3 regions of the Odoribacter sp. N15.MGS-14 genome follow, and region 1 is predicted to be linked to each of the others. Evidence: riboswitches for the same ligand, from Rfam matches in the RefSeq annotation. Region 1 holds a riboswitch; each other region holds the start of a gene.
What was found. A riboswitch is a leader RNA that binds a small molecule or an ion and turns the genes downstream of it on or off. The one in region 1 is predicted to bind cobalamin.
Positions count from the first base shown of each region.

Region 1 (3,265 bases):
TAATCGTTTCATGAAAAAATGGTGTATGCTGGTAACGCTATGGTTATTTGCCATCGGTTATGTGTCGGTACAAATGACAGGATCAGTCCGAACTAATTGTAGGATAAGAGGTATATTGGATCGTTGAAAATAAAATGATAATCATATGAAATATTTGTTTTTAGTAATAGCGTTGTTTATCGGGCCGGTGTGTATGGCCCATTCTGATGAAAATTTTATAAAATCGGATCTTTTCGGAAATTTAGGAGAGCGGGATAAGGCTGCCATCCTGATCATCCATTTCGGTACCACTCATGACGATACCCGGGTTTTGACAATCGATGCAATCAATGCAAAGATGAAAGAAGCTTTTCCAGGTATCGAAGTCCGGGAAGCCTGGACCTCCCGGATTATCCTGAAGAAATTGAAGGAAAGGGGAGTAGAGCGCCTGAATCCGACCCAGGCACTCATTCAGCTGCATGAACAAGGTTATACGCATATTTTAATACAATCTACGAATATAATCGAAGGTACCGAGATGAAAGAATTGCGTCGCGAAGTGGAAGGGCTTTCGCTGAATTTTAAAGATATTCGTGTCGGAAATCCTTTGTTGTATGCTCCTGAGGATTATGCCGTGGTTGTGAAGGCAATTACAGGGGCCATGAATCAGGCTGATAGAGGTGGACAAAAATTATTGGTGGGCCATGGAACACCCGATCCTGCAACAGCTTCGTATGCTATGTTCGATTATATGCTGAAAGCGGAAGGACATCCGGAATATCATGTCGGAACTGTAGAAGGGTATCCGGAATACGAAGACGCTTTGCGGCTATTGAAAAACGGAAAATCCAAAACATTGACTTTGGCCCCCCTGATGTTTGTTGCCGGAGATCATGCTAAAAATGATATAGCAGGCGAATGGAAGGAAAATCTTGAAAAACAGGGTTATAAAGTGAATCTTTACCTGAAAGGGTTGGGAGAAAATCCAACTGTTCAGCAACTCTTCATCCAACATGCCCGGTTTGCTGCCGGACATAAAGCGGTGGATATGGCTACCAGGAAAAAGGGGTATATGCAGGGAAAATAAAAGGTCGATTCTTTTTGCGGAAACCCGCAAAAAGAATAATGGACAGATGTCAATGGACGATGGACAATTATTGGAAGCTTTGCTTCCATCAAAAGACAAAGAAGGGAAGAAGATGAGAATGTAACCATTGATAATCAATCCGATAGGATCTATTCCTTGGGTGTATTGTTTCATTGTCAATTAACCAGGTGCCCGCAGGGTCCCATGACTTTATAAATATTATGAAATTTATAGATTTTCAACTAAATTAAACGAACGTTTTATTTGATATCTCTTAAGTTTTCGGTGAATTTTATGTTTTCTGCATAAAATGAGAGGGAATCCGGTGCAATTCCGGAACAGTGCCCGCTACTGTGAGGTTCGTATAAGGTGAAAAGTTTTCTTACAACCACGGTCGACGCGACTGGAAGGTTACTTTTCTGGACTGAGTCAGGAAACCTGCCGAAAATAATAATAATGCTATTCCCGTGGACAGGAATAAGATTATAGATAAAAACATGTTGACAAAAATTTTCCGAAAAATTCATCGGATACTCGGTTTATTACTCAGTATCTTGTTTCTGATGTGGTTTATCTCTGGGATTGTAATGATTTATCATAGTTTCCCACGGGTAAATCAGAAATTGAAATTAGCCCGTCAGGAGTCTCTGACAGGTCCGCTTCCGGCTGTAGATTCTTTATTGCAGGTACTGCCCGACAGTAGTCGTTTAGGAGGTTTGTCTGTAGATATGTATCTCGACCGGCCGGTATTTCATCTGAAAGGGCGGCAATTACCTGCCGGTTTGTATGCCGATTCATTGCAGGTTGTCGGTAAACCTGATTTTAACGAGATTTGCCGGATTGCCGGACAATTGGGTGGATCGGTTGCTTATCGGGTAGATTCCTTAAACCGGTTGGATCAGTGGATTCCTTTCGGTTATTTGACCAAAGAATTTCCGATTTATAAGTTTTCGTTCGAAGATGATGCCCGGCAAGAGATGTATATATCTTCGAAAAGCGGTAAAGTGTTGCAATGGACTGACCGGAATTCCCGCTTTTGGGCTTGGCTGGGGGCTATTCCTCATTGGGTATATTTTACTTCTCTACGGCAAAATCAAGCGCTTTGGATTAATTTTATGATCTGGGCGTCCGGATTGGGAGCTATCATGTGTTTCACCGGTTTGTGGATCGGGATTTGGGTATTTTGGAAAAACCGGAAGAAAGGGTTGCGTTCGCCTTATAAAAAATGGTGGTTACGTTGGCATCATATCACCGGTGTTGTTTTCGGTGTTTTTGCTCTGACATTTGTATTTAGCGGAATGATGTCGCTGGTGGATATTCCTTCCTGGATGCAGAAAGGTAAAACCAGGAACCGTGAAGTACGTTTTCGGGGACGTGAGGGGGGAATGTTGGCCGCCGATCTGTATGCCTTGGATTACCGGAAAATCGTGGATAGTCTGTCTGATGTGAAAAGTATCGAGTGGGCATCCTTTGGAAAATATCCTTATTATGTCGTGAATTCGGGCAGTAAAAAACAGTTTATCGATGCTGCGGATACGAGCCGTTTGTCGCCTTTTACCCTGACCGAAGAGATGGTGCGTGAAACGGTTCGTGAAATTCACGGTCAGGATACCCCTTATACTTTGGAATGGATGACGGATTGGGATGATGATTATTTCTCCCGCCGGAATATGCTGACACTTCCGGTGTATAAAGTGGTGATAGACGATGAATTGCATACCCGCCATTATTTTAATCCCGAAACTTTATACCATCGGCAAATCGATGATAATGGACGTTTGAGAGGAGTTTTGTATAGTGGATTGCACAGTCTGAATTTTAAATTTCTGGCCGAACGTCCGTTGTTATGGAACGTTGTGATGTATGTGTTGATGCTCGGAGGAACTTTCCTTTCTCTATCCGGGGTTGTGTTGACTTTCAAGTGGTTGGGAAGAAAAATCCGGAAATTATTCCGATAATCTTATAGATAAAGCAATAGAATTGAATTGTTATTAATAGTGCTAAAAATGAAAAAATTAATTTTAGTTTTTGTAATGTGGCCGATGATGGTGTCTGTGTTTGGACAAAATCAGCGGAAAAGTATAACGGATACGGTTTTCCAGTTAGATCAAGCCATTGTGAAAGAAACAATCAAGAAGAAAGTAAACCTTTTGAATCTGGATGTTCCTTTAAAAACATTACCAATGACGGTGACTACTT
Region 1 is NZ_LARE01000039.1:8,839-12,103, forward strand. Features, by position in the region: gene WS34_RS09430 (sirohydrochlorin cobaltochelatase) at 146-1,066, shown strand; cobalamin riboswitch at 1,333-1,526, shown strand; gene WS34_RS09435 (PepSY domain-containing protein) at 1,564-3,024, shown strand; gene WS34_RS09440 (TonB-dependent siderophore receptor) at 3,073-3,265, shown strand, end outside.

Region 2 (3,265 bases), on a different contig from region 1:
TTTCTAACTTCGAAGACATGTATTCGAATCGGATTTTATAAGCTCGAACATTTTCTTTCTTTTTTCGTAAGGAATAGAAAAAACGAAAGAATATGAAAACGAGATTAATAGTTGTATTACTTGGATTTTTGGGTTCGGGTATGTTCGTTGCTTGCCGGGACGATGCTTCGGATAAAGATGACGATAGGCCGGGGAAAGCGGTAGAATTGGCTTTTCAGGCTAAATATCCGGGTGCTACCGGTGTAGAATGGGAATCTAAAGGAGTTTTCCGGGAGGCCGACTTTACCTTGAACGGACGTGAATATGAAGCCTGGTTCAATACCTCCGGGATCTGGTTGCAGGCAGAATATGCGGTCACTTATACCTCGGTTCCTGCTGCGATAAAAGATTTTATTGCCAATAGCATTGATTATCCTCCTACTTTATGGACGCCGGATGCGGCTACAGAAGTGCTCGAACGGAAAAATTATCCCGATTGGTATGCGGTGGAATTGGAGAACGGGGCGAATGAGGTGACGATTTGGGCTGATGCCGAAGCTTATCTGCACCGGGCAGTCGTTGAAGATTATAGTGGAAACGATATTCCTCAGACGATTCTTACTTTTGTTACTCAAAATTATAGGCAGGCTTTACTGACTGAAGTCGGGAAATGGTCCGACGGGGCATATCAGGCGAATATGCTGGACGGCAACGAAGCTAAACAAATCTATTTCGATCGCTCGATGAACTGGCAGTATACAGAATGGCCGGTATTGTTTTCCGAAGTCCCTGCGGTAGTGAAAGAAGTCCTGAATAGTACCGCTTATGAAAACTATACCGTACGGAGCGTCGACTATCGGCAATTCCCTCAGGGAGATCGGTATCATTTTGTTTTGACCCCTAAACAACAACCGGGACTCGATATGGCTTTGGATATAGATTTGCAAGGGAATATTATTACGCAATAGAAGAAATAGATTTCCTATTCTCACGGTCTTTCGTTACTTTTGCCGGACATTAAAAAATAGGATGATGGAAGACCGGATACAGCGTGCCGTCGAATTATTCCGGCAAGGCTACAATTGTTCACAGTCGGTATGTGCTGCTTTTGCAGACGAGTATGGTTATACTTTCGAACAGGCATTACGGATGTCGGCTTCGTTCGGTGGAGGGATCGGTCGGATGAGAATGACTTGCGGTGCTGCTTGCGGAATGTTTATATTGGCAGGCCTCGAAACAGGTTGTGTAGAGGGAAAAGATAGGGAAGGGAAAGAAGCGAATTATAGACTGGTACAACAATTGGCAGAGAAATTTGTGAAGCGTAACGGTTCGTTGATCTGCGGTGAATTGTTGGGGGTGACTCCCTCAAGAATCGGGTTCGATCCGGTGCCTGAAGCCCGGACACCCGAATATTATAAAAAACGTCCTTGTCTCAAAACAGTGGAAGAAGCAGCCCGAATTTGGGTGGAATATCTACAAAATGAAAAATCAAAAGTAAAAGACGAAGAATAAAATATCAATGCTGAAAAATATTAACTCGATTAATTTTTGGATTTTTATTTTGGAAAACTTTTAAATGTTTGATTGCTTGATGATTTGAATTTTGTTTTGTAGTTATATGTTGATTATCAGTAGTTTGAATGTGCCGGATTCTAGATTAAAAGATTTGTATTGGAAAACTTTGATAATCTGTTACTTTGAAAAAATGTCAGAAAAGTTTCTGAAAATATTTTTCTCTTCGTAAAAAACTTTCTATTTTTGTCTTGATTTCGGTTCTTATCCTAGCGTAGGGATGAGATGAAAAGGGAATCGGGTGAGAATCCCGGACAGTCCCGCTGCTGTAAGCTCCGTAGAGCGGTTTAAACCCGAGAAGAACCACTGCCGTTATTGGCGGGAAGGTTGTTTAAACCGGAAGTAAGTCAGAAGACCTGCCGTAATTATTGTTTTCTGAGGCTTTCGAGGAAAGGCCGGAAAGAAGGATTCGCTTGTCTTTTTTTTGTCCTCTCCTTGCCTTATGAGTTATCGGTTTATGATTAAAAAGTAAAATAATGATTCAGACTGTATTGAAAAGAGATGGCCGTGTAGTTGGCTTTAATGAGGAGAAAATCGTTGCTGCAGTGAGAAGAGCGATGCTGCATACCGATAAAGGAGAAGATATGCAATTGGCACATGAAATTGCCGATCGTATCGCTTGCCGGGGACAGGAGCAGATGAGTGTCGAAGATATTCAAAACTGTGTGGAAATCGAATTGATGAAGAGCCGCCGTAAAGATGTGGCTCAATTATATATTGCTTACCGGAATCAGCGTAGTGTGGCCCGTAAAGCGAAAACCCGGGATATCTTTTTGGAAATCATAGAGACGAAATCGAATGAGGTGACCCGGGAAAATGCCAATATGAATGCGGATACGCCTGCCGGGATGATGATGAAATTTTCCAGTGAAACGACAAAGCCGTTTGTCGACGATTATTTGTTGGTAGAAGAAGTAAAAAATGCCGTTCGGCAAGGATATCTGCACATACACGATAAAGATTATTATCCGACCAAAAGTCTCACCTGCGTACAGCATCCCTTGGATAAGATCCTGAAAAACGGATTCTATGTCGGTCATGGTGAATCCCGTCCGGCAAAACGGATCGAGACGGCTAGCATCCTCGGTTGCATTTCGCTCGAGACGGCTCAGAATGAAATGCATGGCGGACAGGCGATTCCGGCTTTTGATTTTTATCTGGCACCTTATGTGCGGAATAGTTTTATCGAAGAGGTGAAAGTATTGGAAGAGATTACCGGCGAAGATTACAAACACCTGTACCATTTTCCCATCAAAGATTATGTCCGGATTGAGCTGGACGGTTTGAGCGGGGATGAGCGGGTTTTACAACATGCGATCAACCGGACGGTAAGTCGTGTACATCAGTCTATGGAGGCTTTTATCCATAATATGAATACCATTCATAGCCGGGGAGGCAATCAGGTTGTTTTCAGTTCTGTCAATTACGGTACGGATACTTCTGCCGAAGGCCGTTGTATTATTCGGGAAATGCTGACCTCTACCTATCGGGGAGTGGGAAGCGGAGGTACGGCTATCTTTCCGATTCAGATCTGGAAAAAGAAACGGGGCGTGAATTATTTACCTCAGGATCCCAATTACGACTTATATGTTTTTGCTTGTAAAGTCAGTGCCCGGCGTTTTTTTCCCAACTTCATCAACCTGGACGCTACTTTTAACCGGCATGAATTGTGGAAAGCCGACGATCCGGAGCGTTTTCGCTATGAGACGGCTAC
Region 2 is NZ_LARE01000003.1:21,450-24,714, forward strand. Features, by position in the region: gene WS34_RS01065 (tetratricopeptide repeat protein) at 1-41, shown strand, start outside; gene WS34_RS01070 (PepSY-like domain-containing protein) at 93-947, shown strand; gene WS34_RS01075 (C-GCAxxG-C-C family protein) at 1,012-1,491, shown strand; cobalamin riboswitch at 1,733-1,929, shown strand; gene WS34_RS01080 (anaerobic ribonucleoside triphosphate reductase) at 2,028-3,265, shown strand, end outside.
Region 2: it holds a riboswitch for cobalamin, as region 1 does, so the genes downstream of both, WS34_RS01080 (anaerobic ribonucleoside triphosphate reductase) here and WS34_RS09435 (PepSY domain-containing protein) in region 1, are expected to answer to the same signal.

Region 3 (3,265 bases), on a different contig from region 1:
CGGGTATTGTGTGCTGCCTTGTTGGGAGTGGTATTGGGAATCCTTTTAGCGGTCGCAGCCCGCAAAGGGGACACTTCCGCACCGGATAAGGGAAGGGTTGAAAGAAAGATATAAATAAAATGCGGTTTTCTGAATTGATTTATTCAGTCGGAAAACTATAATTTAAAGTTCTTTAATTTCTTTGACGGGAAGGCCGGTCAGCTCACTGATATCTTCTGCGGCAAAACCTTTTGCTTTCATATTACGGGCGATTTCCAGCTGTTTCTTTTTTTCGCCTTCTTTCCGGCCTTTCTCCATTCCCTCCTCTATTCCCTTTTCTTTGGCGAAAGCGATTGTCACTAACTGGTCGCGATAGACCTTGATACTTTCGTCGTACTTTTCGCGTTCTTCTTTTGTCAGTGATGCGAGTCGATGATTTTTTCCAGTTTTTCGAACACCGCTTTGCGGGCCTTAAACGGTAATCGGTTTAGTGTTTCCATATTCTTTAATACATAAATCCAGCGTTCAAAATCAGTTATACATTCTTCTTCTTCCTTCGTAAAAGCCGGAAGTTCGATGAAAATAAAGCGTAGCTTATCCGAAAATACCTCGTGTGTATCACGGTCGGAGAGTACGATGTCCGTGCGCAGTTTGCCCGGAGAATCACCCAGACGGAAATTCATGAAGAACACACCGATCCTGAATATGCCGTTCACCTACCAACAGATCGTTCAGAAAGTCGATCAGCAGGTCCTTTGTCATTTCCTGTCCGAAAATGATTTTGAATCCGACATCTGTAAAAGGATTGATAAACTTCGCCATGATAGTTCTGTTTTCATACAAAAAAAGCGAATTTCCTCCGTATGACCAAGCATATCCGTTATTTCCTGCATCCTGTTTCTGCCATACGATATATCCCCTGAAAGAATCGTTAACGGAACAAAATCTCGTATAGACCATGCTACAGTCAATGGTTCCCCGGTGGGTGGAAATACAGATCTCCTGTAAGAATATGGTCGTAGTCTGTCTGAAAAATTGGAAAATATCGTAAAAGTACCTTCTTAAAAGAAAAAAATCAATATCTTTGCATCCGATTTTGGTGTCACGATTCTGCTGCTACGGAAAAGTGATGAAAAGGGAATCAGGTGAAAATCCTGGACAGACCCGCTGCTGTAAGCTCTGTTAAGATCTTCAACAATACTTTAGCCACTGTTCTGGAAAGAATGGGAAGGGCGTTTGAAGATTGGAGTAAGTCAGAAGACCTGCCGAAATGATGTATGATTGATAAACCTTCGGGGATTAAGGTTGCTCGATTCGGACTTGATTTTTTTTACAAAGGGTGTGCTTTACGGCAGGGATTATGCCGGAAAACAATTTCCAGTCAGGATTCTGCAATATGATTTCTTTTCAGGTGAATTTAGAATTATGCAAAATGTTACCGGTAAACGGGGAAGCGCCGGTGGCACATGAATGGGGTGAATTTATGCAAGTTTTTTGAGGGGAAACTTTCAATTTGTTGGGAGTGGCTTTGCTGCTGTTACGACGAATAAACTTGTATGTAATTAACAAACAATAATTTATGTCGGTGTAAAACAAATTCAAGATGAAAAGGAAATTTATTTTAACTTCTCTTGCCCTTACGTTCTGTATGGGCATGTATGCAGAGCAACCTGTAACTATAAAAACCGATTCCATGCGTCGGATAGATTTGGAGGAGGTGATGATCCATGCGACTAAAACCGGAGCTTTATTAAAAGATCTTCCGAACAGGGTAGAGGTGGTGACCAAGCGGCAGATCGAAGCTTCGGGGATCAATAATCTGACGGACCTGTTGAAAAATTTTGTTAATGTGGATGTGATTGAGTATCCGGGATATAATTCTTATTTCAGTATCCGGGGATTCAAACCGACAGAAGGAAAATACACGACAGTCCTGATCGATGGAGTACCGGCCGGTACTACCAATATGGCGACACTTTCTTTAGGCGATGTAGAGCAGGTGGAAGTTCTGAAAGGCCCTTTCTCCGCCATGTATGGTTCGGATGCGATGGGTGGAGTGGTGAACATCGTCACCAAACGGAATAAGGATAAACTCACCGGAGGAATCAAAGTTGCAGCCGGAAGTTATCAAACTTCCAAAGGGGCTTTTCATGTCGGTGGACGGATCTACCGGGGGCTTTCTTTCGATGCCTCTTTCGATTATACTGCTCAGGCACGAAACTATAAGATCGGAGACCATAATCTCTTGCATATGTCGGCAACGGATAAAGCTATCCTCGGTAAAGATACTTATGGTATTAAAATGAATGGCTCACGGCATAGCGGTATCGCCGGTAAAGGCCGTATCGGTTATGATTTCGGGAAAAACTGGTCTTTGAATTTTACCGAGATTTTTTTTGTGGGTAAGGACCTGCCGACGGGAGGAAATGTCTGGGGGGCTAACGGATTGAAAAAGAAAGATGTCACCCGGTATACCGAAAAATTGGAACTCAACGGAAAAGTGAATAATCATAATTTGTTTTTCGCTCCTCATTACTCTACAGCTAAGACCGATACTTATACGGCAGACACCGATACGGCTTATGTGTATTCGGGTAACGAACTGAATACTTATGGATTTACAGCACACGATAATCTGATTTTAGGCAAACAAAGAATTGCTTTCGGATTCGATAACAATAATGAAGTCAGTGAGATAACCAGTTTTAAAGCGCGTGGTGAGATTAAAGCACCTTATCAACCCCGTTTCCGGAATACGGCTTGGGGGATATTCCTGCAGAGTAACTTGAAATTATTTAAAGAAAAATTGGACTTGTCGGTCGGATTGCGCTATGATTATATCGATTTTAAACTTCGGAAAACACCTGGTTTGGAGAATGAAGAGAAATCGGAAAGTTACAACACTTTCAATCCCAATATCGGCGCAAAATACAATATATACGGCGGTATGGCCGTCCATGCCAGTTTCGGTACAGCTTTCAGCATGACCGATGCTTATCAGAAAGCCGGAGAATTTTTGTACAGCGGTACGCTTACCGTAGGAAATCCTGATCTGGATCCTGAAAAATCCCGTACGTTGGATGCCGGTTTGACATTCAGCCGGCCGGAACTGGGGGTAAATTTTGATTTTACTTATTTTTATACGTGGAATGATGATCTGATTGTGGAAGAGGCATGGACCGATGAAGAAAGCGGACAAAAGTACAAAACGTTCAAGAATGCCGATAAAGCAAAAAAAAGTGGAATGGAAATTATGGCTTCTTATGACTTCGGCCGTCTGTTCGAT
Region 3 is NZ_LARE01000034.1:16,288-19,552, reverse strand. Features, by position in the region: gene WS34_RS08780 (hypothetical protein) at 1-114, shown strand, start outside; partial or broken gene WS34_RS15550 (Rpn family recombination-promoting nuclease/putative transposase) at 163-801, opposite strand; cobalamin riboswitch at 1,060-1,263, shown strand; gene WS34_RS08765 (TonB-dependent receptor plug domain-containing protein) at 1,583-3,265, shown strand, end outside.
Region 3: it holds a riboswitch for cobalamin, as region 1 does, so the genes downstream of both, WS34_RS08765 (TonB-dependent receptor plug domain-containing protein) here and WS34_RS09435 (PepSY domain-containing protein) in region 1, are expected to answer to the same signal.